One region of the Sporosarcina sp. QA0331 genome, then DNA from elsewhere that is predicted to be linked to it. Evidence: riboswitches for the same ligand, from Rfam matches in the RefSeq annotation. Region 1 holds a riboswitch; the other holds the start of a gene.
What was found. A riboswitch is a leader RNA that binds a small molecule or an ion and turns the genes downstream of it on or off. The one in region 1 is predicted to bind thiamine pyrophosphate.

Region 1 (15,216 bases):
GTCATTAATCATTTGTGCGAGGAATGGCCGGTCATTGAAGAGAACTTGTTCAGTTGGGCAGATCGAATCGAAGCGAAAATGAAACAGCTTGGAATTCGCCCGGAATATGAGCTGGTGTCACGAAAAGCGAATGCCGAGGCGGATCGGCTTGCTGGCCAGGCATTGAATGGCGTTGAAATTACAGCGACGATTGAAAAAGAGTAGGAATAAAAAAAGTCCCCAATAGGGAACGAAGGCATTTCATATTCATCTATGCCAAACGGTCAATTACATTTTTTGCAATTTTTACATTTAGAATTATCCGCACCACATTTTTTGCATTTCGCCACTCCATCACTCCTTTGCAAGCATATATTCAAACTTATTCTATTGCATTCGAAGTTATGCATGAATTCATTTGGATAAGTAAATAAAGAGCTGGATACTTCTAAACAGCCGTAAAATCATAGTTAGTATACAATGAATTCGAAGCATATAAGATTGTTCGAATAGGAGGAAATATAATGGAAATCGGTGTAACAACTTTCGTGGAAACGACGCCCGATGTGGAAACAGGTCAAGTCGTCAGCCATGCACAACGAATAAGAGAAGTCGTGGAAGAAATCGTATTAGCAGATAAAGTCGGGTTGGACGTTTTTGGCGTAGGAGAACACCATCGGAAGGACTATGCGTGCTCGTCGCCTACAGTCCTGCTTGCAGCCGCAGCCGCTCGGACAAGCCGAATTAAACTGACGAGCGCCGTTTCCGTTTTATCTTCAGATGATCCGGTACGCCTTTATCAGCAGTTCGCAACGGTAGACGCTATTTCAAACGGCCGCGCGGAGATTATGGCGGGACGGGGATCGTTCATTGAGTCGTTTCCTTTATTCGGTTACGACTTGCAAGATTATAATGAGTTATTCGATGAAAAGCTTGAGCTATTAATGAAAATTAATGAGTCTGAGAAGGTTACATGGAATGGGAAACACCGACCGTCGATTCCTAATTTAGGTGTTTATCCAAGACCTGAGCAGGTCAAATTACCGATTTGGATTGCAAGTGGCGGTACTCCGCAATCAGCGGTGCGCGCAGGCGTTCTCGGGTTGCCACTCGTTCTTGCGATCATTGGAGGCAGTCCGTTGCAATTTGCGCCGATTGTCGATCTGTATAAGCGGGCGGCAAAGCAAGCGGGGCATGACGTTTCGAAGCTGAAGATCGCTTCCCACTCTCATGGGTTTGTAGGGGAAACGACTGCTGAGGCGAAAGATAAATTCTTCCCTTCAACTTCGCAGGCGATGAATGTGTTAGGGAAGGAACGTGGATGGGGACCGTATACGCGGGAGACATTTGAGGCGGCAAGCAGTTTGGAAGGTGCTTTGTATGTTGGAGACGCTGAAACAGTTGCGGAAAAGATCATCTTCCTCCGTAAAAATGTCGGAGTTGAACGGTTCATGCTCCACGTACCTGTCGGCTCCATGCCGCATGAAGATGTTATGAGGGCGATTGAATTATTGGGAACTGAAGTGGCGCCACTCGTCAGAGCTGAGATTGATCGATGGGAGAAAGAAACGCAGCAATAAGAGATATATCGATGTAGTAAGGAGAAGGAAAATGCAAAAGTTAACGAAAGTATCAGAACGCGTCTATTATTTGCCGCCTGTCCAAGAAACGGACCGACCGATATTAGGGGCGGTTGTTGGAGAAGAAAAGACGATCCTTATTGATGCAGGAAACTCATCAAACAACGCCAAGCTGTTTTTACAGCAGCTTAAGGAAATTGGGGTGGAAGCAGATCTGCTCGTCCTTACCCATTGGCATTGGGACCATGTCTTTGGCATGCGTGACATTACCATTCCAAGCATTTCATATAAAGAAACGTACGGAAAAATAAAGGAAATGCAGTTGTTATCTTGGGAAGACGAAGATTTAGATGAGCGTGTTCGGGTAGGAACGGAAATCCCGTTTTGTGCGGATGCGATAAAGAAAGAGTTTGGAAATGAGCGGGATATCCAAGTCCAACTTCCTACGATTGTCTTCGAAAATCGAATGACTGTTCATTTAGGTGGAGTGACTTGCGAAATTGAACACGTCGGCGGCGACCACTCAAGCGATTCATGCGTCATTTACATTCCTGAGGAAAAGGCATTATTCGTAGGGGATTGCCTCTACGCGAACTTGTACGCCGAAAAATGGAATTATACCGTTGAAAAAACGCTGAAGCTTATTGAGCGATTGGAAAAATATGAAGCGGACATTTATTTCCTCTCTCATCATCCAGCTCCTTTAACGAAAGAGGCATTCCATTCATTTTTACAACTTCTGAAAAACTGCGCATTGCTAACCAAGAAACACGCAGGGAACGAGGACGCAATCCGTCAAGAAATGGCTGAAAACCTAGAACACGAGCTGAACGAAGAAGAACTCGAAACAATTACCTTCTTCGTCAATGGCTACTAATTTTCACCTTCACCGGTGCCTGTGCAAGGTGATTTATGACAATTCGGTTTATAGTTTGCTACACAGGAACCGCTTTTAGGCACCGCCTTTACCGCATTTATCTATCTGTTTCTTCAAAATCGATTTTTTGGAGTTGGCCGGTTCTTGTTGTGAAGGTTATGGTGACGAAGACGCCGAATTCATGATCGTTGTCTTTTAACCATAGCTTGAACTTTTCGACTGTTGTATCGCCTTGGATTTCGCTCCCGATATGCAAGTAGTCAATGATATTTGCATCGGGATATTTTTGTTTTGTCTCTTTTACTGCAAGCAATCCCCATTTGGCATATATAGGGACTTCTTGTTGGACTAGAATGATGTCGGGTGAATGTGTCGTGGAAGTATAGACCGACATCAAAAGCCCAAGCGCTATAAGAAAATACTTCATTTGATTTCAACTCCTTTGCAAGCCTCGGTTCTTATAGGATGAGTCATTTATTCAGTTTCATTCTGAAGATATAGGAATGAGAAAGGGGCGTATAGTAAACTGATTCGTAGATTGTATGAATAGGAGCTGCACTCATGAAAAGGTTAGTCGTTATTACAGTTGGCAAGACGCATAGCGGAAAAACCACATTTGCACGGGCTTTAGAGCAAAAGCTCGAGAATTCCATTGTGATGGATCAAGACAACCACGGAGCATTCATCAACACATACTACAGTAACTTGCAGCCGAAGATAGGGCCAAATACGCTCAAGCACGCTATCTCCCAGCTCGTTGTCGATTATGCGAAGGAGCATAGTGATTGCCATCTAATTATTTGCAATTCAAATCGAAGTCGCCAAGGTCGAGCATATTTACTGGAGGAATTGTTTCCGAAAAATAAATTTATCCGCATCCTCGTACACTTTGATTTGCCGGATCATGTCCTTCATTCGCGCGTTACGAATAGTGATCGCGACACGAATATATTTAGGAGTGCCTCCAATTTTGTACAAGTGCTTGACCGGCAAAATGCGGACTCATTAAAGAAGGACGTTGTAGATCCTTCTGAAGGCGAAGCGGATCATTTATTCGTCATAAAAGGCAGCAGCGAAGTGGAAAGCGTTATTCATAGAATTATATTGATCGAGAAAGATTTGCATTTGAAGTTGACCCGTATAGTTCCTTAAAGAACGGGAATCTTAAAGCCAATATACTCTATCGGAGGACTGGCAGACATGAAAAATCTAGTGCTTATTGGCACGCTCATTCTAGCATTCGGAGGCTTTTTGATCCCAATTAATGCTATGGTCATTGATTCCAACGTGAAAAGCACCGTTAAAAACGAAGCGCTTTATGAGGAAATAAAATTCTACAGTAAGCAGCATGAAATTGAACCGGTAGACGCAAAAGTGGACAGGGTCTGGAAGGCTATACCTGGGTACAATGGATTGCGTGTCGATGTTCAAGCGAGTTATAAAAAAATGAAAACAGCAGGAAAATTTGATGAGACGAAGCTCGTATTCGAAGAAGTACCGCCTTCTGTACATTTGGACGACTTGGATCCCCAGCCAATCTTTAGAGGGAACCCGGAGAAGCCAATGATATCTTTAAACATTAATGTTGCTTGGGGAAATGAATTTATTCCTCCAATCCTTAAAACTCTCAATGATCATCAAGTGAAGGCAACATTTTTCTTCGACGGCAGTTGGACGACAAAGAATCCGGCTCTCGCACAGATGATCTACAATGAAGGTCATGAAATCGGCAACCATGCATACAGTCATCCCGATCTTCAGAAACGCTCCAGAGCCGACACGATGGAAGAAATCTCAAAAACGAATGCAGTCATCGAGGAAACAATCGGTTTCAAGCCGAAATGGTTTGCACCGCCAAGCGGAAGCTTCAATCAGCAAACTGTCGACGTCGCACACGAACTGAATATGAAAACAGTGTTATGGACGGTCGATACAGTTGATTGGAAAAAACCTGCACCATCCGAAATGGTGAGGCGTGTCGTGTCGCAAGTTGAAAACGGCACCATGATCCTCATGCATCCTACCGAGCCTGTGGCACAAGGATTGGGAAATATGATCGCTGACATCAAAGCGAAAGGTTATCAGCTCGGAACGGTCAGCGAATTGTTGAGTGAGAAACGGGTTGATTGAATAAACCGAAAGAAACGGAAATATTCGCTTCAAGCCATCACTTTGTAATGAACTTGCATACTATGTATCGAACGTTCTAATCGTGATGGAGGTATGCAATTGACGAACTTTTTATCTTTTACTGGCAGAGTGATGTGGATCGATGACTTTCCAATAGCGCCAAACGATCCGCAATTAGGTTGCTATAAGTTATTTTCGCTGTCTGACAGGGACGGTTCGATTGTGAATTTTGTTATCGAGCCTGCCACTTATTTTGTGGATCATGTCAAGGTAAAGGTTGGAGATGTTGTAACGGGGTTTTATGATGCAGATGCGCCGGTACCATTAATTTACCCTCCTCAATATCGGGCAGATGTAATGGCAAAGGATCAACCAAATACTTTTGTGAAAGTGAGTTTCTTCAACAACCAATTAATAAGCAGCGACGGCAATTTAAAATTGAATATATCGAGGCAAACAGAAATTGTACTCGAAAACGGGCAAGACTTTAATGGCAATCCCGCAAACAGAGATTTGATCGTCATCTACAGTACTACAACAAGAAGTATACCAGCCCAAACAACACCTCATAAAATTATCGTTCTTTGTTAAGGTCCCCCACGATGAAAGAGCCAAACGCTAGGCGATTGGTTCTTTTTATTATGCTAAAATTAAGCTACAACCGGCCTAAAGGTCCAATAACTACATCAAAACAAGAAATTGGAACCGTTTCGAAAACGCCATATAAATGGTAAAATAGAAGAGTTGTAAATTTTTTAAGGGAAGTGTTATACATGATTGGTCGTAATGATCCTTGTCCTTGTGGCAGTGGAAAGAAATATAAAAAATGTTGTCAGTCGAAAGAGACTGTTACCGTTGAGACGGTTCAAATGGAAGAATTGGAAGGGATACTGCAAACATTTTATGATGTGTATCCGGAGCGGAAAGACATCCCGGACTACTTGGAATTAGCGAATGAATGGAAACGTTCATTAGATACATATTTGCCCGAAGAAGAGATGATTGAAGCGATTGTGTTGGATGAATTCTTTTTCCATCATCGACTGGACATTTGGACTGGATACTTGGACAAACAGAAGAAAAAGCAGTTACGTCCTTCCGTTTTGCGGGTGATCGACACATGGCGGCAACCGCAAGCAATCATTGGGGAAGTGATCGATGTTGAAGATAGTTACATTTCCGTGAAATCGATCTTTACAGACGAAGTCATCCGGTTGCGTCGGGAAAGTGAGAAGCCGGTACCAGTCGGCGTCCACTTATTCTGCTTCATGCTGCCTGACGGTACAGGAGAAGAAGGACAATACTTGGCCGTATCGAGCTTAATCTTCTTCCCGACAGATCACGCGGATGTATTCAAGGAATTTGCGAAGCAATTTGCAGATTATGAAGTACAGGATGTCGGCGATTTCTTAAAAGAAAATGCGATGAATTTCTGGAAGTTGCTTGGTCAAAACGGATATCAAGGCGGCGAGTTCACTGAGTTCGAAGCAGGCGTATTGCTCGATGCAATGGATTTTCTCGAAAAACATGACCGCATGTCTAGAAAGTTTTTAGACGTAGTCGAAGACTTTTTAGTGGAACAACAACCGAACGCTCGTAAAGAAACAGCGATTGCGGCTGGGGCGATCCGATTCGGCCAAGAGCATTCGTTTTTCGAGCCGCTATCTATGACGTTGAAAGAAATCGCTGAGTGGTTCGATGTTTCCGCTTCTTCCATGAATAAATATTATAAGGAACTGGATGCCTATTATAGCTCCAAAGTTATGAATTAATACAATTAAGGTCCACCTATTGCCTTTAGAAGCGATAGGTGGATTTTTAGAATCTTTCATTATTAATAGAAGATTGATAGTATTGAGTAGTGAGATAATTTATCAGAGAAAAGGGGATGGGAAAAATGGCAATGCCAACGCATATTGTTGCTTGCGGTGCACTCGTCGAAGATGATAATGGGAATTTACTAATCGTAAAAACGCATCACGGCGGATGGGTGTTTCCAGGCGGACAAGTCGAAGTGGGGGAGAACTTGATGGATGGCGTCATCCGGGAAGTGAAAGAGGAAAGCGGCATTGATGTGGAAGTTTCCCATTTGATTGGCGTGTATACGAATTCTGCAATTTATAAATGGTATGACGGAGTGACGGACGTACCGACAAAAGTGATGTTCGACTTCGCTTGCAAGCCGGTCGGCGGGGAGCTTTGCACATCGGAGGAGACGTCTGATTGCAAGTGGGTTCCTAAGGATGAAGTGCTGGATTATATTACACAACCGGCGATACGAGCACGCATTGAAGAGTATTTCAAATTTGACGGAAATGTGGAGTACCAAGAATATGTTACACATCCGGAATTTGAAGTGAAATTGAGTAGAAAAGTGTAGCGTTTTCGGCTCCATTCTGGTGGAGTTATGCGTGAAAAAAATGCTTTATGCGTCTTTCTTGCGATTTATGCGCACTTAATTACGTTTATGCGCTATTTCAAGGGTTTATGCGCAAAATAGAGAGTTTATGCGTGAATTAACGAATTTATACGTATCTGCAAGAAAGATAAGTTACAATACAGACGAAAGTACGAGTTTGCTAGTTTTCATTTACAATAAATAAATCTTCGTCTATACTGATGGCAACATAACTAATAACTACATACCGTTTTCTGCACTAGGGGTGCCCAATACTGGCTGAGATGCGAGCAACAGCTCCGATCCCTTATAACCCGATCAGGATAATTCCTGCGTGGGGAAGTGTAGTGGCTTTCCGATGTTTTCATATTGGAGAAGTGCTACATCTTCCGGGATGTAGTTTTTTTTATGAAAATTTTTCAGGAGGTTGAAGGAAATGGAATGTGGATTAAGTCCCATCGTCGGATTTCGTTTTTCGTTATATCCGATGGCAGATGATTTTGTAAGTGTAATTAAAGGAGCACTGGAAAAGACAGATACGTCGAATGTATGGATGCATACGGATGATGTATCGACCGTCATTCGAGGAAAACAAATCCACGTCTTCAACGTTGCAAAGGCAATCGCGCTGCATGCTGCGAAAACGGGTAAGCATATCGCTTTATCTGGAACTTTTTCAGCAGGATGCCCAGGGGATACGTCAGGCGATGTGTATTTGGATAAAGGGGAGAAGATCGCGAATACGGATGAGACGAAGCAATATGTGTCTTCCCAATTTGCGCTTTATCCGATGAATAATCCAGAGTATATGGAGATTATTTATCGCGAAGTGGACCGAGCGAAGGAGCAAGGCGTGTTCAATGAATCAATGCATTATGCGAGCGGCATCCATGGGGATATCCATAATGTGTTTGCATTTTATGAAGAGGCTTTCAGCAATGCACGTTCTGAAGAATATAAGCATTTGGTCATGACGGTTTCGATGAGCATTAACAGTCCATCGCACGGAGGACTGTAACATGTTGAAGTCATGGAAGCTGAAAGAGGTAGTCCTCATGTCGCTATTTTCAGTTGTGTTCGGAATCGTCTATTTGCTGTTTTTGCATGTCGGGAATATTTGGGCGGGGTTTATTGGTCCAATCGCCTATGAATGGATTTTCGGCATTTGGTTCATCGTGTCGATCATTTGCATGTATATTATTCGGAAACCTGGCGCGGCTGTCATTTCGGAAACGATCGCCGCTGCTGTCGAGGTGCTGTTAGGGAATGCAGTCGGTCCACGATTGATTCTTGCAGGTGTCATCCAAGGATTAGGCGCAGAGGCGGCATTTGCAGCAACGCGCTATCGTCGATTTGATGTATGGGTACTGATGTTGGCGGGTGTCGGTGCATCAGTGTTCAGTTTCACATATGGTTATTTCTTAGGCGGTTTTACGGTTTTCAGTACAGGTTATGTGCTGCTCATGCTTGGCATCCGGATTCTCAGCGGAGCGATGATTGCAGGGATTGGCGGCAAGGCGGTCGTCGATGGATTGCTTGCTACAGGTTCGCTCCGCGGATATGCCATTACACGTGCGAAAAAAGGTGAGGCCCGTGCGTGAAGTGATCCAGTTTGAGAAGGTAAGTTTTCGCTATCCCGATGACGAGGATTGGATTTTTGAAGATCTATCATTCTCTGTTGGAAGCGGGGAAAAGGTTGTCATTACGGGGCCGAGTGGAAGCGGTAAAACGACGATGCTCTATCTTTGCAACCGGCTGTATCCAGAAAACTGTGATGGAATCGTAAAGGGTTCTGTTACGTTATTTGATAAAGAAAGCAAGTCTTATTCTCCTGGTGAAGTGAATCGCCGGATTGCGACTGTTTTCCAAGATCCTGACGCACAGTTCTGCATGCTAACTGTCGAAGAAGAGCTGGCGTTCACGCTTGAAAACTTGAAAGTAGATCGCGAAGAAATGGATAGGCGGATTCAGGACGTTTTGGAGCTGACAGGGTTGATCGAGTTCCGTCATTCCGTCATTCAACAGTTATCCGGCGGGGAAAAACAGCGGATTGCGACTGCATGCGCATTAATTATGGAGCCGGAAGTCCTTCTTCTCGATGAACCGATTTCCCATTTAGATCCGTATACCGCAAAACAGTTCATTAGCTGGCTAGATGAACTGCAACGGAAACGGTCTTTGACGGTGTTGGCAATCGAGCATCGGCTTGACTTATGGGGCGATTTTTTCGATCGTGAAATTCAGTTGGAGCAAATGGCAAATGCGGGTCCGATGATGAAAAGGACAAGCAGCAAACAGGAACACCGGTCATTGGAGGCAAATAATGTTAGTACTGATTTTTTGAAAGACGTTTCCTTCACATTAAACAAGGGGGAAGTGGCAGTCCTTGCAGGTCCAAATGGTAGTGGAAAATCAACGTTATTGAAAGCATTGTGCCGATTGATTCCTGCAAATGGAACTGTGCACCCTTCCCATGTCGGATATGTTCCTCAATCACCGGAATTTTTATTCGTGACGAAAACAGTGCGGGAAGAAATTGCTTTCGGGGGCGGTACTGCTGCAGACGAATTGCTTGAACGGTTGCAGTTGGCGGCAGTTGCGGATTTCCATCCTTTTGCTGTAAGCCATGGGCAGAAGAGGAGAGTGGCGATTGCTGCAATGCTATGTGATGGCAGGGAAATCATTTTAATGGATGAGCCGACATCGGGACAAGATGCCGCTTCTATGGAGGAGCTGTTTCGGTTGATCGACGAGCGGGCGAGGGAAGGGGCGACCTTTTTGATCGTCACCCATGATATGGAGTTTGCTTTTTTAATGGCGGATTCGATTTTATTAATGAAGAATGGAGCTTTGACAGGGAAGTTTAATGCCGCTGAAGTTTGGCAGGACGAAAAGTTAGTCGCTGCGCATCATTTGCTTCAGCCGAAAGGGTGGGTCGAACGTGAACTCTGCTTTGCATAATATGAATCCTGCTGCAAAGTTCATCGTTGTCACGATTTGCATGTTGACGATGGCGTTCTTTTTCAATCCGTGGACGCCGCTGCTCATGTGGGTAGGCGTGATAATTGTTCAACTTCTGTTCAGCCGAATCGACTGGAAACTATGGATCCTGTTCATGATTCCGTTTTTTATTATGGCGTTCGGTTACTTTTGGACGACGCTCGTGTTTGCCGAAGATAAGTCAGGACCAGTCGTCTTGTCAATTTGGTCAATTAACATTACAGAAGTCCAGTTGAATCATGCATTGGCTTTAAGTTTTCGAGTACTCGCATTTTCCGGATTGTCATTGTTATTCGCGTTGACGACAAATCCAGTTTCATTCATTTTAAGCTTAATGCAGCAAATGAAGCTGTCACCGAAAATCGCGTACAGCATATTGGTCGGGTACCAGTTCCTGCCTGTCCTAAAGGATGAGTTTGTTCAAATCCAGCAAGCCCATCGTCTCCGAGGCGCGGAACAAGAAAGAAATGTCTTCCGCCGACTGCTACATATGCGGAAGATTCTCTTCCCGATGCTTGCGGGGGCTGTCCGGAAAGCAGAACGGGCGGCATTTGCGATGGAAGCAAGGGGGTTCACGGGAGAAAAAAGAAAAGACTTTTATAAGGTTATTCGTGTCGGCAAGGTGGATGGTTACATGGTTAGTCTTTTCATGTTACTGCTCGTAGTAAGCTGTACAAGTACTTTGTATATAAAATAATTTGCGAGGGTCCCGCTTGGAGTGGGGCCCTTTTGCCGTTCATTTCCATATGGTATAGTCATTCTTATAGAAATTCTGAAAATCGTTCAGAAAAGGGGAAATCGCATTATGATTGATGTAAGGGAATTGAAGTTGGAAAAAGGTAGAAGAGTCATCATTACGTCGGATGTTCATGCAAATCTTCCGTTGTTTCAGGAATTACTTGCGAAGGTAAATTATACGATGGAAGATTACTTATTCATCAACGGCGACCTTTGTGAAAAAGGACCGGACAGCCTGTCGACAGTTGAATTTGCGAGGAAGCTCAGCACGGAATCGGACAGGGTTTTCATTACGAAAGGGAATTGCGACGTCGTCCATGATTACGTATTCAATCATGTCGAAGGAATCAAAAACTATATGCAGCAGCGAAAGAACTCGATTTTGAATGAAATGATGAATCGCCACGGGGCGACACTTAATGATTTTGTGACGCTGCAGGAACTTGGGGAGTTTTATCGAATTCATTTCGGAGAGCTGCTTGACTGGCTAGATCAACTGCCGATAGCTTATGAAACAGACGATTTCATCATCATCCATGCAGGTGTGGAGGACATTCCTGATTGGAAGGAGACGAGCCGTGAATTTGCTTTGTACACTCCTGCTTTTTATGAAAAAGACCATCAGGCGGATAAGGCGGTTATCGTCGGTCATTGGCCAGTCGTTAATTACCGGGCAAATGCAGTGAGCTCGAACTGTCCGCTGATCGATTTGGAGAAAAAGGTAATTGCAATCGATGGTGGGAATCAAATTAAAAAAGACGGGCAATTAAACGCGCTCGTTATCGAAGAGGAAAACATTACATATACATATGTCGATGATTTGGATGAAAAAACAATTACACGAGATCATATAGACGAACTGGGGCGGGTCGGAACGGTCACTTACCCGAACTATGAATTGCGAGTACTTCAAAAAGATGACTATTTTACACTATGTGAGAATGTAAATCTTGGTATTAAGCAGTGGATAAAAAATGAATTTATTCATGAAGGTAATTGCAAAAATGACTTGAGCACGACATTTTTATCTGTTGAAAAAGGAGAAACCGTCTCCATCGTCGATGATCGTCATGAAGGATATACATTAGTGAAATCAAGCGATGGTGAAGTTGGATGGATTCCAAAGGATTGCTTAGTATAATACGAAAGCTTCGAAGGCGGATGCCTATCGAAGCTTTTTCTTATGGGTCAAAGGTCATAAAATGACAATAAAGTTGTGAAATTGATCGATAGCTTTCGGGAAATGAACGATAACTCGTCTAAATTGATCGATAACTTTCGGGGAATGACCGATAACTTTCTGCATTCCATGGGGAACAACTCCATGATCGAAAACGTCAAGCTCTATAAGAAGTAATTGGAGTCAAAAGGAGAAGTTATGTGGTTAATTAGTATGTATGTCATCGAAATGCTAGGATATATGATCGTTGCGTTACCAATCTATGTAGTCGTGCGAATGATTATCGTTAAAAGAAGAAATCGGCCGGTTAACAAATTGCATGAAGTGCTGCTCGCCTTATTCATCCTCTATATAGTCGGACTAGCCTCCCAGACAATTTTTCCGAAGTGGAGTATGGGCGTGGATGGAAGTACGGGAAAGTTCTTTTTTGATGTTTACATTTTTGATCGTCTATCGAGCGTCAATATGACTCCGTTCCGAACAATCATAAGTTACTTTCAAGCTAATGAGCATGTGAGCGGTTGGAACAGCGTTTCGCTTGTGAATCTTCTTGGAAACATGTTCGTGTTTTCCCCGATCGGCTTTTTCATTCCTTTGTTATGGAGAAGGATGGATTCATTTAAAGCAATCTTTTTCATCGGTTTTGGCGTCACTTGCTTCATCGAAGGCACCCAATACTTCATCGGTCGCAGTACGGATATTGATGATATCATCCTGAACACAATCGGCGTAATGATTGGATATTGGGTCTATCTCGTTTGGAAAGTCTTAGCTAAGCGTGAAAAAAATGTTGACCGCAAATAATCATTTTGTTATGATAAAAACAACTTTCAGAAAGTAGGTGATGTTTTATGGCGAAAATCAATATGGCTATTGCAAAATTGATCGGCACCATAATTTCACCTGCCATGCCTTCGTAATAGGCATGTTTCTTCTGTTATGCGCGTGAAAGCATGGTGTCCGATCCGGAACCATGCTTTTTTATATTTACTGACGCTTTGCGCTAATTGTGAAACGCACATAATAGGAGGATTTAACTTTGATTAAATTAAACGAATACGGATGGAATCAATTCCATCAAGAAAATATGGATACGATAGTAGAAGAACTAAAAGCGGAAAATTACGTTCCAGGACGTGTCACGCTTGAACATAAAAGAATGTTCCGCGTCATGACAGCTGAAGGGGAATGGCTCTCAGTCTGCTCGGGCGCATTCCAACATGCTGCCTATGAAAGAAGAGATTACCCTGCTGTCGGCGATTGGGTAGTTGTTGAAAAAATGCCTGGTGAAGAACGCGGCATTATCCATGCTATCCTTCCACGGACGTCACTTTTTTCTAGGAAGTCGGCGGGGACAACAATTGCTGAGCAAATCATTGCGGTGAACGTCGACATCGTTTTCCTCGTCATGTCAATGAATCATGATTTCAACGCTAGACGATTGGAACGTTACCTAGTTGCTGCCTATGATTCCGGGGCGACGCCTATTGTTGTCCTGACGAAAATGGATGTTAGCGATGATCCGGATCATTATTTGGAATTGGCGAGGGCAATCGCACTTGGCACAGATGTTTTCCCGGTGAGCAATACGACCGGGGAAGGAATCGAACGGATTACGGATTTATTGAAAAATGGCAAGACGGCGGCTTTACTCGGTTCGTCCGGCGTCGGAAAATCTTCGCTCGTCAACTCGATTTGCGGCGAAGGGAGGATGGCGGTGCAAGGCATCCGTGAAGATGACGCGAAGGGGAGGCATACGACGACCCACCGGGAACTTATCAAAATTCCTACTGGGGGCGTGCTCATCGATACACCGGGAATGCGGGAGTTCCAGTTGTGGAATGAAAGCGAGAGCCTCGATTCTGGATTCAAAGATATCGAAGAACTCGCAACGACTTGTAAATTCGGCGATTGCCGCCATGAAAGCGAACCGGGCTGTGCAATCCGAAATGCGCTCGAAACCGGAGAACTGGCGAAGGAGCGTTACGGAAACTACGTCAAACTCCAAAAAGAGCTTGCTTTCCTAGACAGGAAAATGGACCGCCAAGCACAAGCCGCTGAACGGGATAAATGGAAGAAGATAACGAAAGGCATGCGAAAGCATCCTTCGAAGAAAAAATGAATGATATAGATGCGGAAGCAGGGATAGCATAATTACCTGCTTCCGCTTTTTTGCATTTACTACCCACTTTACTTCGATTTCCGAAATCATACTCTTGTTTTAATATAGTAAATAAAATATACTATATTAAAAGTCAGTTAAAGGAGGTGGGAGAATGAAAGTATTCGATTTGCATTCGGATCTTTTTACCGATATAGCGTATCGGCGGAAAAATGGAGAAACCAATGTTTTTGACCGGATCCACTATCCGAAATTAAAAAGCGGCTATGTCGATTCTGTCATATGTGTGTTTTGGGTGGAACCAGCATTCCGGAATAATCCCTTGGCAAGGTTTGAGGAACTCTATCGCTATGTAATGGAAGACTTGCATGAGTCGTTGCATGTGAATTTATGTGTATCCACGGAAGATATGGTTGATTCGAATGAAACGAAAAAGATCAATGTTTTCCTTGGACTGGAAGGATTGACCTTTCTCGAGCGATGGGGCAAAAGTGATTTTCACGAGAATATTGAGAGCGCTTTCCCTGAACTGCATGAGAAAGATTTCAGGCACGCAATTTACGCTTGGAATGAAACGAATTTCCTCGCTAGCGGTACAGGTTCTTATAATGAAGGAATACATAAAGGGTTAACGGTGCATGGAAAGGAAGTTACCCGACTGGCGAATGCGCAGAATTGGATAGTGGATGCTTCTCATACAGATGATAAATCCTTTTGGGATCTCTATCATACGAGCGATCAGCCAATCATTGCGTCACACAGCAATGTCCGGGCACTTTGTCCACAATATCGGAACCTCACAGATGAACAAATCAAAGCGATTGCAAACGGGGGAGGCATTATCGGCCTGAATGCATACTTCGAATTCATTGACGAAAAAAATCCGACCGTCGATCGTTTCATCGACCATGCTGTTTATATTGCGGAACTGGTCGGACCGGAATATGTCGCTTTTGGCTTTGATTTTGTAGATTTCTTGGATAATCATGAAGTAGGGGCGTCATTTGATGGAACTACGGTTGGGCTTGAAACTGTCGAGCAAGTACCCGAGCTTTTATTGAAAATGGAGAAAAGGGGCTTTTCCAAGGAAGAGTTGAAGGGAATCAGTTTTGACAATGCCTTCAAATTTTTAAGCAAGCAATTAAAGGGATGAAAATGGGGGAATAAAAATGGAGAAAACACTTATTCAGCCAGATGATATGATCACCCTAT
Region 2 (15,216 bases), 400 kb from region 1:
GCATCGGCTTTATTATCAGCCCCTTTGCCACAGCCCCCATCATGGTTGGCGCCTTAATGTCCTTGCGATCCGGCATTTTCACTTACATCCTAACAATCCTATTATTGTTCCTTATCGAGCCAAGCGAATTAATTATCTTTCCCTTTACAACCGGATTGCTCGGATTAGGTCTAGGATGGGCGCTACATAAACTCAATCAGCGCACAGAAGTCGTCCTAACGAATGGGGTGCTATTATGTATCGGCATTTGCCTTCCCCTATTCGTGCTCGGCTTCCCCGTTTTTGGTCCAACCTTTTCTTCTTCATTCAACCTAATTACTTCGCTTCTCATTTTCTTCTTCTCACTTTTCTATAGCTGGGTTTGGACGGAACTCAGCCTATTCATCCTCCGCAAAATAAAAACTCTACTATAAGAATTTCCAAGCGGTGCCTGTGCACCACACATTTATAACAATTCAACAAGCTCTATATAAATACAGAAAGAAGCCAACCAAAGATTTATTTGGTTGGCTTCCTCATTTATTTCATGCAATTATAGTGCATAATCTGAATTGTTTATTGCACAGGCACCGGAAAGATTCTGAAAATATTATTCCACTACTCCACACGCGATGCGGTCGCCGGAGTTGCCGGATGGTTGGGTTTTGCCGTCGTCCGCTTCCGCATGGATGACAAGGGATGTGCCGCCTTCATGGTATAGTGAATGTTCCTCTCCTGCTAACAATGTAAGATTTTCAACGAAGAATTCCTCTTTCACTGTTCCATCAGGGCCTACTTCGAGGTTCGGCAAATCGCCGGCATGCGGGCCTTCTTCATGGTCAAGTCCATGGCTCGCACCTGTCGGATTGAAATGTCCTCCTGCCGATTCAAAGTCTGGCGCTTCACAAACCCCTTTTTCATGGAAATGAAAACCGTGGGTACCTTCAGGCAAATTCTTTGCATCCACCATAATCCGTAACGCGTCCTCTTCCTCGGTCAATTCTGCCGTTCCAACCGATTTCCCATCTCTATCTGTTAGATTGACAGTAAGGAATGGTAATTTATCATCTTCGACTAAATCCACCTCTGCCGGATCTGTATTCTTCCCATCGTTGACCTCACCATCTGTCGCTCCTTCTGTTTCATTAGCCGGAGCCGCGTCGTCCTTCCCGTCGGCGCATGCTGCAAAAACAAAAGCGCAAGTGAGAATCATCGTTAGCCATATCCATTTCTTCATTTTCACACGCTCCCTCTAGCAAAGTATTGATACCTATACAATTCACTATTTGGCGTGTGATAAACGGAATTCATGTAAAAGGGCTCTTACCGACCATCCAAAATGGAACGTATTGACAACATTACGAGAAAGAATCCCTAGAGAAATTAACAAAAAGGAACAGGTCTACTTGCTAGACCTGTTCCTCTTCAAATCTATTGATGTTCCAATTAGTTCCTAACGAGATAATCAACCGCAGCTAGTGAAGCTGTTGCGCCGGATCCCATGGAAATGATAATTTGCTTGAACGGGCTGTCCGAACAGTCTCCTGCAGCAAATACGCCAGGTACGTTCGTTGCTCCACGCTTATCAGTAAGGATTTCACCGAATTTGTTGCGCTCAACAGTGTCGCCGAGCCAAGCCGTATTCGGTACAAGGCCGATTTGGATGAAGATTCCCGCTATCTCAATATGCTTTTCTTCGCCAGTTTCGCGTTCAACATACGAAACACCGTTTACTTTATCTGTTCCCGTAATCTCTGTCGTTTGAGCATTCGTTACGACAGTGACATTCGGCAAGCTGCGCAGACGCTCTTGTAAAACAGAATCAGCTTTCAATTCGGAGTTGAATTCAAGCACTGTTACATGAGTCGTATAACCCGCAAGGTCGATTGCCGCTTCGATACCGGAGTTTCCGCCACCAACAACCGCAACGTTTTTACCTTCAAATAAAGGACCGTCACAGTGCACACAGTAAGCGACACCTTTATTTCTGAATTCCTTTTCTCCAGGAACTCCGATATTTCTCCAGCTCGCTCCTGTTGAAAGAATTACGGATTTACTCTTTAGAACAGCTCCGTTTTCCAATTCAATCTCAATGAGATCTTTCTTCTCTAAACGCTTCGCACGCTGCAAGTTCATCACGTCAACGTTGTACTCTTTCACATGCTCCTCAAGGTTCGCTGCAAGTTTAGGGCCTTCCGTGTGATTCACACTAATGAAGTTCTCAATTGCAGCTGTATCCAAAACTTGACCGCCAAAACGATCAGCGACAATACCTGTGCGAATTCCTTTACGAGCTGCGTAGATTGCCGCGCTTGCTCCCGCAGGACCACCGCCAACAACAAGTACATCAAACGGATCTTTATCCGCAAATTCAGATGCATCCGGGCCGCTTCCAAGCTCAGCAAGGATTTCCTCGATCGTCTTACGACCGTTCGTAAACGGCTCGCCATTCAAGTAGACCGTCGGAACAGCAAGGATATTTTTGCTTTCCACTTCTTCTTTGAACGCAGCACCGTCAATCATCGTATGCGTAACGTTCGGGTTTAGCACGCTCATCAAGTTAAGTGCTTGTACTACTTCCGGACAGTTTTGGCAGCTCAAGCTAATATATGATTCAAAATGAAGTTTGTCTTCAATTTTTCTCACTTGCTCGATCACTTTCTCATCCACTTTAGGAGCTCTACCACTCACTTGCAATAAAGCGAGCACCAATGAAGTGAATTCGTGTCCAAGCGGAATGCCGGCAAACGTAATGCCAGTATCTTCTCCGATACGGTTAACGCTGAAGCTTGGTGTTCTTTCCAATTCCGCATGCTCCACTTTAATGTGAGATGACATTGTAGCCAATTCATCCACTAGTGATGCCATTTCACGGGACACCTTGTCTTCTCCAACACTAACTTTTAGGAGCACATCGCCCTCCATCAATTCAAGGTATTGGGCTAATTGCGCTTTTATATCTGCATCTAACATCATGTATCGACTCCTTAACTTGTACTTAAACTAAACAATATTCGGCATGATTGCCTTAGATTTTGAATCAAAAAACCGGAAGATTCGATTCAAAATCTAAGACATCTGCCGAAAAAGATTCAAAAATAAAGGGAGCCCCTCTCCTTTATAAGGAAGGGGGGCCACCCCCATCACATAGTGAAATAAATTAGATTTTACCTACAAGGTCAAGGCTAGGCTTAAGTGTTTCTTCGCCCTCTTTCCATTTTGCAGGGCAAACTTCGCCTGGATTGTTGCGTACGTATTGTGCAGCTTTGATTTTGTCGACAAGAACGCTTGCGTCACGGCCGATGCCGTCAGCATTGATTTCAACAGTTTGAACGACGCCGTCTGGATCGATGATGAATGTACCGCGTTGTGCAAGACCTGCTTCTTCATCAAGTACGTCAAAGTTGCGTGAAATTGTTTGTGAAGGGTCACCGATCATGATGTACTCAAGTTTGCTAATTGCTTCTGAGTGATCGTGCCAAGCTTTATGTGTAAAGTGCGTGTCAGTTGAAACAGAGTACACTTCAACGCCAAGTTGTTTTAGAGTTGCGTATTGATCTTGAAGATCTCCAAGTTCAGTCGGGCAAACGAACGTGAAATCCGCTGGGTAGAAGCAAACAACGCTCCATTGTCCTTTTAGGCTTTCATCAGTAATATCGATGAACTCACCAGTACCGCTATTGTAAGCTGACGCTTTGAATGGTAGTATTTCTTTTCCGATTAGAGACATAAAACAAATTCCTCCTAATATGATTTTTCATAGTTAGTCTAGGTTATTTCATCAAAACCTAAACCGCAGTGATGATTTTGTTAAACCCTCTACCGCTTAACTATAATAATTCTAATTACATATTCATTATCATATAGACCATGATTTTTGTCAAACGATACCCCAATGTCCCCCATAAACCTTTATGGAATATATGTACAAGAGGTGACATCAAACTTGCGCGCCGGTTTAAATAAAGAAAATTCAATCATTAATTCCCCATCCAGTTCTCAATTACTCACACCCTTTATCGATTATCGAACATTTAAAATAGAAGCAATAGATACAATATAATAAAACTTATGTGAATTAACCGTTTCGGTACCTGTGAAGCACACATTTATGACAATTCAATAGAACGAATATAAATGCAAGTAGAAGCTAACCAAAGATTGATTCGGTCGGCTTCTACTTTTACTTTATTCAATTGTAGTGCATTATCTGAGTTGTTTGCTGTACACGCGCCGATAACAATTTTGACAACTGTATTTATATTTCCCTATTGTTATGTGAATCATAATACTGTACGATGCATAGTATAAGAAGACGAGGTGACAAACTATGGGTCCATTATTGGAATCATTCACGACGGAATTAAGGAGAGGAACGTTAACTCTTGCTGTATTAAGTCAATTGCGGACGCCTCAATATGGATATTCATTAGTCCAGCGTCTTGAAAAAGCAGGAGTTGCCATTGAGCAAAGTACGTTATATCCACTGCTTCGCCGATTGGAGAAACAAGAACTGTTAACGAGCAGTTGGGATACGACGGAAAGCAGACCCCGTAAGTATTACGTAATTAGTGAGTATGGGAGTGAAATTTATGAGCAGTTGAAAAAGGAATGGGAAACGATGACATCTGAACTGAAGACATTATTGGAAGGAGATGAGAATGATGAAACTGATTGAAGCCTATATTTATGAGGTAACGAGAAGACTGCCCGAAAAATTACGGAATGACATTGCCCTTGAACTTAGATCCACTATCGAGGATATGTTGCCCGATGACTTTACTGAGGAAGAAATAATGGAAGCTCTGTCGAAACTGGGCGATCCCGCGATTCTTGCAGCAAGCTACCGTGACACACCAATGCATTTAATTGGCCCGAAAGTTTACGACGCTTATATATGGACGATGAAAATGATCATTCCATGGGCTATCTTAATTACCATTTTAGCTCATGTCGTTGAAACCATTGTCCTTTTTTCAGGAGATGAAAGTGTTCTTTATGTTGTGATAAAAAGCTTCGGAATTATCATCGCCAATATAATACATGTCCTCATCCAAACGTTCTTTTGGGTGACCGTTGTATTTATATTCATTGAAAGAGTCGGCTTATCAAACAGCGATCTACCAATGACAAAGTATGGAACGAAGTGGACTCCAGAACAATTGAAACTTGTTGATATCATTCCAAAGAAAAAAGCGATTCCAAGGGGTGAGGTAATTTTTGGTTTAGTATGGACAGCGATTTGGGTCGTTCTTTATTTCAATGCAGACCATCTTGCAGGCGTCTATCGATCAATGGATGGTGATGGGCTCCAAATGGCGATGCCTGCCCTTAATCAAGACGTATTGATGTCATACTTGCCTATCATTCTACCATTTGCATTACTTGAAATTGGATTAGCGCTTTTCAAATGGAAAGAAAGACAATGGACAATGAGGCTCGTAACGATAAATACCGTTATCAAAGTGCTCAGCTTAATTGTCTTCATTGTAATCGCCAGCAATCCTGCCCTTCTCAATGAAGCGATGATTCCTTATTTAGCAGCTGAACTAAACATCAATTTGTCCTCGGTCAATAACTTTATCGATTGGGCATTATGGACTGTCATCGCAATCGTCATCGTAACCGTGATCATCGAAATCTTCGACAGTTACCGGAAAGCAAAGGCATGATCGCAATTCAATCCGGTGCCTGTGCAACACATATTTATGACAATTCAATAAAAGTAATATAAATACACACCAAAGCCAACCAAACGCTGACTTGGTTGGCTTCGTCATTTATTTCATGCAATTGTAGTGCATTGTCTGAATTATTTCCTGCACAGGCTCCCAAACAATTCTCACGCAATTCAATAGCTTTGTATCCTTTTCCCCATCGGCATGCCTTGCAGCCGAATCGCGATGACTACTCCTATGATCGATCCGCTTACACTAGATACGAGAAAAGGCGGCATAAAAAAGAAGGCAGTGACTGTCGTTCCCATCAAGACAGCCGCGTATGGAACCGCGAATAATGATGCGATGATCCCTGTCCCGATCATTTCCCCGATTGCCGCCAACCATGTCCGCCCCGTTTGCTTATACAACAGCCCGGCAAGCGCTGCGCCGATCATCCCACCCGGAAAAGCGAGCAATGACCCAGTGCCTGTCAAAATTCGAACTAATCCGGTCATGAAAGCAATGATGACGGCAGGTATCGGTCCTAGCAGGATTGCGGCGATGACATTGACTGCATGCTGGATCGGGTAGGCTCGTGCTATCCCTGCAGGAAAAGAGACGAATACGGATCCCGCCACCGCAATTGCTGTGAATACAGTCATCAAGACAAGCTTTCGCGTACTCATCGCAACACGCCACTTTCACTACGCCATTTCAATGAAGCTTCCTTCAATTGCCGCGCAGCCATTGTAGAATTAATAGATGAAGCAATTGCTGAAATGACAGATATTCCACTTGCACCTGCCTGGAAGACCGGTTCGGCATTCAATGCCGTAATGCCTCCAATTCCGACGATCGGCAAATCCGGATACAATTTTGTTACTTCTTCGATCATCGCTGTACCCGCAACCGGTTTCGCATCGGCTTTTGAAATCGTCGGATAAACTGGACCCATACCGACATAATCCGCTCCCGCCGATATGGCCGCTTCAGTTTCTTCTATTGTATGGACAGAAACCCCTAAGACCTTTCCAGGCCCAATCCTTTTTCGGACAAATCGCGCCTCAGCATCGTCCTGCCCGACATGGACGCCATCCGCGTCAATTTCTAGGGCAAGATCGACGTCATCATTCACGATGAACGACACGCCATATTGTGAGCATAACCGTTGGCAACTTTGCGCGAATACTTTCTTTTCATTTCCAACAAGTGCCCCCGTCCCCTTTTCACGGAGCTGGAAACAAGTGATTCCACCTTGTAAAGCAGCTTCCAATACGGATAGCGGTTTTTCGGCATTCGTCGAGCCCATAATGAAGTACAACGTAACGTCAACGTCTCCCAATCAATTCAACTTCCTTCCGTTCAGCTTTGCCCCGATTCCGAAACGCCGCATGGTTTGTCGGTCCGTGTCCTTTACCAATGGAAAGTCCCTCTTCAATCGCCGCATGGATAAAATATTTTGCGGTAACAACTGCATCAGAAATCGGCATCCCTTTCGCAAGCTCTGCCGTAATGGCGGCAGCGAAAGTACATCCCGTGCCATGCGTGTCTTTCGTGTCGATCCGCTTGCTTCTCATAAGAAAGCATTCGCCGTCCTCCGACATGAATAAATCCTCTGCATAAGGAGTATCTACCCGATGCCCCCCTTTTAGCAGTACAGCTCCAGCTCCCATTTGAAGCAGTTGATTTGCGGCATTCTCCATGTCCTTCATTGAAACGATCGTCATTCCCGTTAACATTTCCGCTTCAGGTATATTAGGCGTCAGGAGAGTTGCTGATGGAATGAGATGCTCTTTCAATGCTGCAATCGCTGAATGCTGAAGAAGCGAAGCACCGCCTTTCGCAATCATAACGGGATCAATGACTAAAGGGATTCGTTCGTGAAATCTCAATGTATCGGCGACCGCTTCAATAATCTCAGCAGAAAACAGCATCCCGGTTTTGGCAGCTCCCACAGTGAAATCAGTTAGCACCGCCTCGATTTGCGCAATGACGATATCGATGTCAATCGGTTGAACCGCATGGACACCTAACGTATTTTGAGCAGTTACGGCCGTCAATACGGAAGTTCCGAACGCCCCTAGTTCCTGGAATGTTTTCAAATCTGCCTGGATGCCTGCGCCGCCCCCGCTGTCTGAACCAGCAATTGTGAGTGCAACCGAAGTCATTTGACAACCTCCTCTTTTATAATGCATTGGTCGTCGTTCAATGTTTCACCATCCATTTGATATAAAGCATTTAGGAAATGAACAGCAAAATCTCCCGGACCTGAAGCTTGTTCTGCCGCCAATTCACCCGCTTTTTTGTAAAACGCTAGACTGTAAGCGATCGTCTCAATCGGTGCATCCTTACCGACCGAAAGAAAAGCAGCAGAAACAGCACTTAACAGGCAACCCATGCCCGTAATCCGCGTCATGAGCGGGTGCCCCCCTGTGATGCGGATGATTTTTTCACCATCCGTTACAATGTCAGTCTCACCGCTAACAGCGACGAGACAATGATGGCGGCGTGCCACCTCTTTAGCTGCCTCGGCGATATTTGCAGAACCGGCACCTGCATCGACGCCTCGCGCTTTCCATTCAATACCTGCGATGGATGCAATTTCACCAGCATTTCCGCGAATGAGTGTAATATCCAATTCATCTAGAAGTTTTGCAACTGTTCGTTTTCGGAAAGCAGTCGCCCCTGCTCCGACAGGATCCAATACGATGGGGCGCCCTTTAAAGGAAGCGCTTTTTCCGGCAGCAATCATTGATTCAACAGCCGAACTGTCCAACGTTCCAATATTAAGCAATGTACACGAGGAAACGGCAGCTACTTCCGCCGCCTCCTCGATTGAATCCGCCATGATTGGAGAAGCTCCCAATGCCAGCAGGCCGTTCGCTTGAAAGTTTGCAACGACATGGTTCGTAATGCAATGAACTAACGGGTTTTGCTGACGTAGGTCATCCAACATTGAGGATTGGACTTTCATACATGCACCTCGTTTGTTTCAAGTGACCATTTTTGCTTCGTCCATGCCATTTCCCAAAACTGCAATTCATAGTGGACACTTTTAATGAAATGAGCTTTCACTTGTTCGCGTCTTTGATCTGAAAGATGCTCCGTCAGTGAATTTAAGCGGTCGATCTGCTCTCGGGTTGCCTGTTCGAACCATTCAGAGCTGTACGTAGCAATCCATTTGTCATAAATCGGATGATTCGGCTTCGCATCCTTCAATCGCTCGCCTATTTCGTAATACAACCAATAACATGGCAATAATGCGGATAACGTGGCGGCCAAGTCTCCTTCCAACGCCGCCCGATATAAATGCGACGTGTACGCGTATGCTGTCGGCGCCGGCTCAAATTTTTCAATATCCTCATCTGTAACGCCCAATAGTCCAAAGAAGCCTTCATGCAATGAAATTTCCGCCCCGCAAGTTCCATCCGCATGTTGTGCAAACCGTTGCACCGTCAATAAATCCGTTGCCTGCACAGCTGCCAATGCATGCACTTTTGCAAAATGCTTTAAATAATAGGAGTCTTGCAGAACATAATGTTTAAAAACCTCTTCAGGCAATGTCCCTTCAGCAAGCGCAGCGATGAACGGGTGATGAAAGCTAGCCTCCCAAACATCGGTGCATTCCTTCCGTACTTCTTCACAAAATGTCATTCCAACCACTCCTCTTTTGTTTTGGAAAACCAAAAAAGCCGCTTCACTCAACACATTCGTTGAAGAAGCGGCTCGCAAATCGGCGTAAGATAACCTTTGGAAGACGTGCGATCCACTTCCCTACGCTGGTATGAGCCAGATCAGGTTCGAAGGGTCCGCGTATCGATACACGTCTCAGTCTTTCACAAAGACTCCCCCAGTGGTTAACTCTTTTCAGTTTTCATCTCCACTATAACACAGTTTAGTAGTTTCGCAAGGTTGTGACATCTTCGATTAACCCGGCTGTAATATTTAGAAATATATAACGTTAGACCATTTAGACCACTCAAAAGTTTGTCTATAAAGTAATATATCGCAGACGGACAGCACGTTGTTAACAATTTTCAGTTAGGAAGAAATTGGATAATGAGGGTCAAATCGATTAGATTCCATCCTCTTTTTAGTCCTTTCACACGCATTTATATTATTACAAAGGTTAATATTTCCATGAATACTTGTTATTTGGTTGTCACACCACTGTTATTTTCTTTTGTTATTGTTAGTCATGTGCAGACGGGACACTGCTACACTATTCGATTGGAAGTTTTGAGAGAATAGTAAAAAACAGTCCTTATACTCTTTACTTGAGAAGGAGGCGGATGTACATAACGACTTGATAGAAAGAGTGTTATTTCGCTTCATTATCTGGTAGGCAAGTCAAAAAAATTAAAGAAAAGGGAGTTTGATCATTCTTGGTTAAAGAAACGAATCGTAATGAGAAGAACACGAAAAAGAAGATTTTACCGTTTGTCATGTCGACTTCAATGCTAACTGCTGCTATTTTTGGAGCAGGCGGCTCAGCTTTAGCGGCTGAAAATGGTGAAAAAGAGTTTAAAAACCATGGTGAAAAGGTTTCCTATTACGCAACAAGCATTCCGGGATCACCTGAAAAAGGACAATTCATGCGTACGATCGCCAATAAAAACTTGGTGGCTGCAGAACCGGATGAAGATGATTCTACAGATGAAGATGATACAACAGATACACCTAATAACGATGACGAAGCTACAGACGTACCTGTAGATGAAGATGAAGCTGTGGATGCTCCGGCTGACGAAGAGGAAGCTGTAGAGGCTCCAGCTGATGAAGACGAGGCTGCGGACACTCCAGTTGACGAAGAGGAAACTGTAGATACTCCAGCTGAAGATGAAGAAACTGTTGAGCTACCAGCTGATGAAGATGAGGCTACTGAGACTCCAGTTGACGAAGACGAAACTGTTGAGCTACCAGCTAATGAAGATGAAGCTACGGATGCTCCAGTTGACGAAGAGGAAGTTGTAGAGACTCCGGCTGATGAAGACGAAGCTACGGATGCTCCAGTTGGCGAAGAGGAAAATGTAGAGGCTCCGGCTGACGAAGAGGAAGCGACGGATGTTCCTGTTAACGAAGAGGAAAATGTAGAGGCTCCGGCTGAGGAAGAGGAAGCGACGGATGTTCCTGTTAACGAAGAGGAAAATGCTGAGCTACCAGCTGACGAAGATGAAGCTACTGAAGCTCCAGTTGGCGAAGACGAAACTGTTGAGCTGCCAGCGAACGAAGACGAAGCTATCGATGCTCCGGCTGAAGAGGAAGAAACTGTTGACGTTCCAGCTGATGAAGCTGTAGATACTCCAGTTGAAGATGAAGAAGCTACAGAGGTACCTGTAGAAGATGATGCTAATGAAACAGAAAAGCCAGCTGACGAAAATATCAATGAAGATACTACGTCAACTGACCAATCAACCGATTCTATTATAACAGACGAGCAATTAAATGAGTATAAATCAATCTTACAAAAATATGTAAGTTTGATCGACTACTATACTCTAGCTATTCAAGATCATCTCGGAATCGTCTTAACAGGTGAGGAAGCAGAAGAAGCACCTGCTGAAGAGGAAGAAGCTACAGATGTACCTGTAGATGAAGAAGAAGCTACGGATGCACCAGCTGACGAAGAGGAAGCTACGGATGCGCCAGTAGATGAAGAAGAAGCTACCGATGCGCCAGCTGACGAAGAAGAAGCTACCGATGCGCCAGCTGACGAAGAAGAAGCTACCGATGCGCCAGTAGACGAAGAAGAAGCTACCGATGCGCCAGTAGACGAAGAAGAAGCTACGGATGCTCCGGCTGACGAAGAAGAAGCTACCGATGCTCCGGCTGACGAAGAAAATGCAACAGAAGTACCTGCTGACGGTGAAGAAGTAGCGGAAGAGCCTGCTACTGACGAAGAAGCTGCTGAAGAAACAGTTACTGAAGATGTTCAAACAACAGTTTGGGACAAACTTGTTGGATACTACAACCAAGTTGTCACAGCTTACAACTCATTCTTCGGATTGCTTAAAAAATAAGATTGCAACAAACTAAAACTGAATAATCAATGCATCCCATACTAACAGGGAATGTCATCATTCCCTGCCTAAACCGTATGCCCCACGGTGAAATTAAAACAATTTCATAAAGCCCTTGCGAACTCTGGTTGGAGTTTTCAAGGGCTTTATTCTTTAATAAACGATCCATTCCATGATAGGAGTCGACTTCTTTATTCAACTAATAACAATCGATAATTTATAACTTACATAATTGCTCATATCCGTCAAAAACTCATCAAGAATTTCATTGGAGGGAAACTTGCATTCAAGAATGTAACAGCTTTCCCCACTGACTTTGTAATTATGTGAGACATATTGTTTTTGTCGATCGATGAACGATAGATACGGTCGATGATCCGTACTTTTCGTAAATACCTGGATAATCGCGTGAACAGAATTCCCCATTTTTGATTGGTTCACCGTGATACTATACCCCTCAATCACCCCATTAACCTCCAACTTCGCAACTCTCGTGGAAGCTGCCTGCCCCGTTAAGTGTACTTTCTCACCTAACTCCTTCATTGTGATGCGACTGTTCTTGGAGAGTTCATCGATGATCCGCCTATCCGTGTTATCTAACATTTTCTCAAATCCTTTCAATAATCAAGTGAAACTGCATATAGACTTGATTTTATCTATGTAAGTCAATCGTGGTCTTCGGATAAACTGTATGTACATTAACGAAAAGGAGCGAATGGACATGAAGATACAACAAATTCGAAATGCTACATTGGTCGTCCAATATGCAAACAAGAAGTTTTTAATAGATCCATTTTTAGGTGAGAAAGGCGCTTATCCACCTTTCCCTAATTCACTTAGGCAGGATCAAAATAACCCACTGACAAGCTTGCCAATGTCCATTGACGAAATTATTACGAATGTAGATGCTGTCATTGTAACTCATCTCCACTTGGATCACTATGATGAAGCAGCCAAAGAAGCATTGCCTAAAGATATAAAAATGTTTGTACAAAATGTAGAAGACGCCGAAGTCATTACAAATGATGGTTTTCAAAATGTAGAAGTTTTACAAGAGGATACTGTCTTTGAAGGCATCCAATTCATTAAAACAAAAGGTGAGCATGGCAGAGGAGAAATCCTTCAACTTGCCGGACTCGTTTGTGGTGTCGTCTTTAAACATCCAAGCGAGAAAACGCTATATGTCGCAGGAGATACAGTTTGGTATGAAGCTGTTCAAGAAGTAATCGACACGCATAAACCGGAAGTCATTGTGGTGAATGCCGGGGATAATCAATTCCTCCAAGGCGGATCCCTCGTCATGGGGAAAGACGATGTGTATGAAGTATATAACGCTGCCCCTCATGCCAAAATCATTGCAAGCCATATGGAAGCAGTCAACCATTGGACATTATCAAGAGAAGAATTACGAAGCTTTACAAACGAAAAAGGAATCTCTTCTAATGTATTAGTGCCAGAAGACGGCGAATCATACACATTTTAATGCGGTGCCTGTGCACCAAACATTTATGACAATTCAATGTCTCTTATAATAATGAGCAAAAGAGCCGACCAAGTATTGATTTGGTCGGCTTCTTCATTTATCTTATGCAATTGTAGTGTATTATCTGGATTGTTCATTGCACAGGCACCCAAACAATTCAAACGATTCATTCACTCGGTTCTCTTTGGGCCAATGCTTTAAAATCACTTCCTGCTGGGTTTTGGAATACGCGGAGTCCAAATTCCCCTGCAATGGCAAATAAATGATCAAAAATGTCCGCTTGGACGCCCTCATAGATAGTCCATTGTGTACTATTCGCAAATGCATAAATTTCAATCGGCAATCCATTCTCACCGGGCTCTAATTGTCTTACCATTAACGTCATTTCTTGGTGGATGCCGGGATGGTGTTTAAGGTATTCAATAATGTAAGCTCGGAAGACTCCGATATTCGTCATCGCCCTACCGTTTACGATATTGCTTCGGTCGATCTTATTTGCAATATTGTACTCCTGAATTTCCTGTTCACGACTAACAATATAATCTGAAAGATAGCGGATCTGTTTAAAATGCTCAATCATTTCATCTGTGCAAAACGTAATACTTGTCATATCGATATGCAAAGCGCGCTTAATGCGCCTCCCGCCAGATTCCTGCATCCCGCGCCAGTTGATGAATGAATCCGATATGAGCGCATAACTCGGAATCATCGTCACCGTCTTATCAAAGTTTCGCACCATCACCGTATTTAAGGAAATATCGATAATATCCCCATTCGCACCGTACTTCGACATCTCGATCCAGTCGCCCATGCGAACCATCTCAGTTGCTGATAACTGGACACCCGCCACGAGCCCTAATAATGAATCCTTAAACACTAACATGAACACCGCTGAAAGGGCCCCGATTCCACTAAGCAAGATAAGCGGACTTTTCCCCATTAAATTGGCAATGACCAAAACGATACCTACGATGATGACAACTATTTTAGCAACTTGTATATACCCTTTAATCGGTTTCGTTTTTGATATTTCATACGTCTGATAAATATCATTGAACACACTTAATAATCGGTTGATGACACTGAATGCCACTATCATCATATACGTCAGCGCCAACGTTTCGATCGCCGCGCGATACGTAGGAAGGCTGGCAGCAAAGGAATAAATAATGATCGCCGGTACAAAATGGGACAATCTCCGGAGCACTTTCCTCTCCAACAGAATATTACCCCACTTAATTTTGTGCTTTCTCACAATGTGTGCGATAAATCGGATAATCACTTTTTTTGTAATAAAGTTCGCAATAATACATAGGAGTGTGATTACAGTTATCAGGATGACAAATGACAGCGTGTCAACCAAAGCGTCATCCACACCGTAACCTAAAAGCCGGTTACGAATAAAGTTCATTTATCTCTCCCCTTTACGTAATCTGCTTCTCATTATAACAGAACCAGGAAGGCATCTCTTTCCTCAGCCATTTGAATTCATTTCCAGCACCCAGAAGCAAGATAAATCGAATGGTAGCAAGGCCTTTAACTAAACCTCTTATATTGGTCTATGCATACATTAGCTCGAACACATACCATACTCTATACCTGAGAAGGGAGGGATAATAGATGGGTATACGAGCAAGATTTCTTTATGTATCTAATAGCGGTAGTAACACAGTAGAAATTTATGATATTACTCGACCTACAGCTCCGGTACGTGTAGGAGAGTTTAATGCAGGAAATTTAGAAGGCCCTCTAGGAATGGCTATAACAGCTTCCACTCTATATGTAGCGAACAGAGACGATAGTACGGTAGAAATTTACGACATTTCCACACCTACTGCTCCGGTACGTGTAGGAGAGTTTGGGAATGGAGAGTTAGTTGGACCTGACGGATTTGCAATAACAGGTTCCACACTGTATGTATCAAATTTCGACGATAATACGGTGGAAATTTACAACATTTCTACACCTGCTGCTCCGGTACATATAGGACAGTTTGGGGAAGGAGATTTAAATAATCCTACTAGAATGGCAATAACCGGTACTACTCTTTATGTAGCGAATAATGAATTTAATA

Region 2: another riboswitch for thiamine pyrophosphate. It lies ahead of tenA (thiaminase II); the one in region 1 lies ahead of AC0L13_RS15140 (YkoF family thiamine/hydroxymethylpyrimidine-binding protein).

The regions. Positions count from the first base shown of each region.
Region 1 is NZ_CM147850.1:2,963,011-2,978,226, reverse strand. Features, by position in the region: gene AC0L13_RS15185 (reverse transcriptase-like protein) at 1-204, shown strand, start outside; gene AC0L13_RS15180 (LLM class flavin-dependent oxidoreductase) at 504-1,559, shown strand; gene AC0L13_RS15175 (MBL fold metallo-hydrolase) at 1,591-2,436, shown strand; gene AC0L13_RS15170 (DUF3889 domain-containing protein) at 2,534-2,863, opposite strand; gene AC0L13_RS15165 (ATP-binding protein) at 2,998-3,588, shown strand; gene AC0L13_RS15160 (polysaccharide deacetylase family protein) at 3,637-4,566, shown strand; gene AC0L13_RS15155 (hypothetical protein) at 4,666-5,157, shown strand; gene AC0L13_RS15150 (YecA family protein) at 5,340-6,338, shown strand; gene AC0L13_RS15145 (NUDIX hydrolase) at 6,464-6,946, shown strand; TPP riboswitch at 7,216-7,322, shown strand; gene AC0L13_RS15140 (YkoF family thiamine/hydroxymethylpyrimidine-binding protein) at 7,401-7,982, shown strand; gene AC0L13_RS15135 (ECF transporter S component) at 7,984-8,565, shown strand; gene AC0L13_RS15130 (ABC transporter ATP-binding protein) at 8,558-9,925, shown strand; gene AC0L13_RS15125 (energy-coupling factor transporter transmembrane component T family protein) at 9,906-10,661, shown strand; gene AC0L13_RS15120 (metallophosphoesterase) at 10,770-11,843, shown strand; gene AC0L13_RS15115 (hypothetical protein) at 11,891-12,013, opposite strand; gene AC0L13_RS15110 (VanZ family protein) at 12,081-12,686, shown strand; gene rsgA (ribosome small subunit-dependent GTPase A) at 12,925-14,004, shown strand; gene AC0L13_RS15100 (dipeptidase) at 14,159-15,157, shown strand; gene AC0L13_RS15095 (DUF819 family protein) at 15,174-15,216, shown strand, end outside.
Region 2 is NZ_CM147850.1:3,359,343-3,374,558, forward strand. Features, by position in the region: gene AC0L13_RS17005 (hypothetical protein) at 1-413, shown strand, start outside; gene AC0L13_RS17010 (superoxide dismutase family protein) at 590-1,216, opposite strand; gene ahpF (alkyl hydroperoxide reductase subunit F) at 1,426-2,955, opposite strand; gene ahpC (alkyl hydroperoxide reductase subunit C) at 3,140-3,709, opposite strand; gene AC0L13_RS17025 (PadR family transcriptional regulator) at 4,310-4,657, shown strand; gene AC0L13_RS17030 (HAAS signaling domain-containing protein) at 4,644-5,651, shown strand; gene thiW (energy coupling factor transporter S component ThiW) at 5,831-6,325, opposite strand; gene thiE (thiamine phosphate synthase) at 6,322-6,948, opposite strand; gene thiD (bifunctional hydroxymethylpyrimidine kinase/phosphomethylpyrimidine kinase) at 6,968-7,807, opposite strand; gene thiM (hydroxyethylthiazole kinase) at 7,804-8,613, opposite strand; gene tenA (thiaminase II) at 8,610-9,293, opposite strand; TPP riboswitch at 9,394-9,501, opposite strand; gene AC0L13_RS17060 (hypothetical protein) at 10,025-11,659, shown strand; gene AC0L13_RS17065 (Lrp/AsnC family transcriptional regulator) at 11,855-12,262, opposite strand; gene AC0L13_RS17070 (MBL fold metallo-hydrolase) at 12,381-13,142, shown strand; gene AC0L13_RS17075 (mechanosensitive ion channel family protein) at 13,309-14,553, opposite strand; gene AC0L13_RS17080 (LVIVD repeat-containing protein) at 14,763-15,216, shown strand, end outside.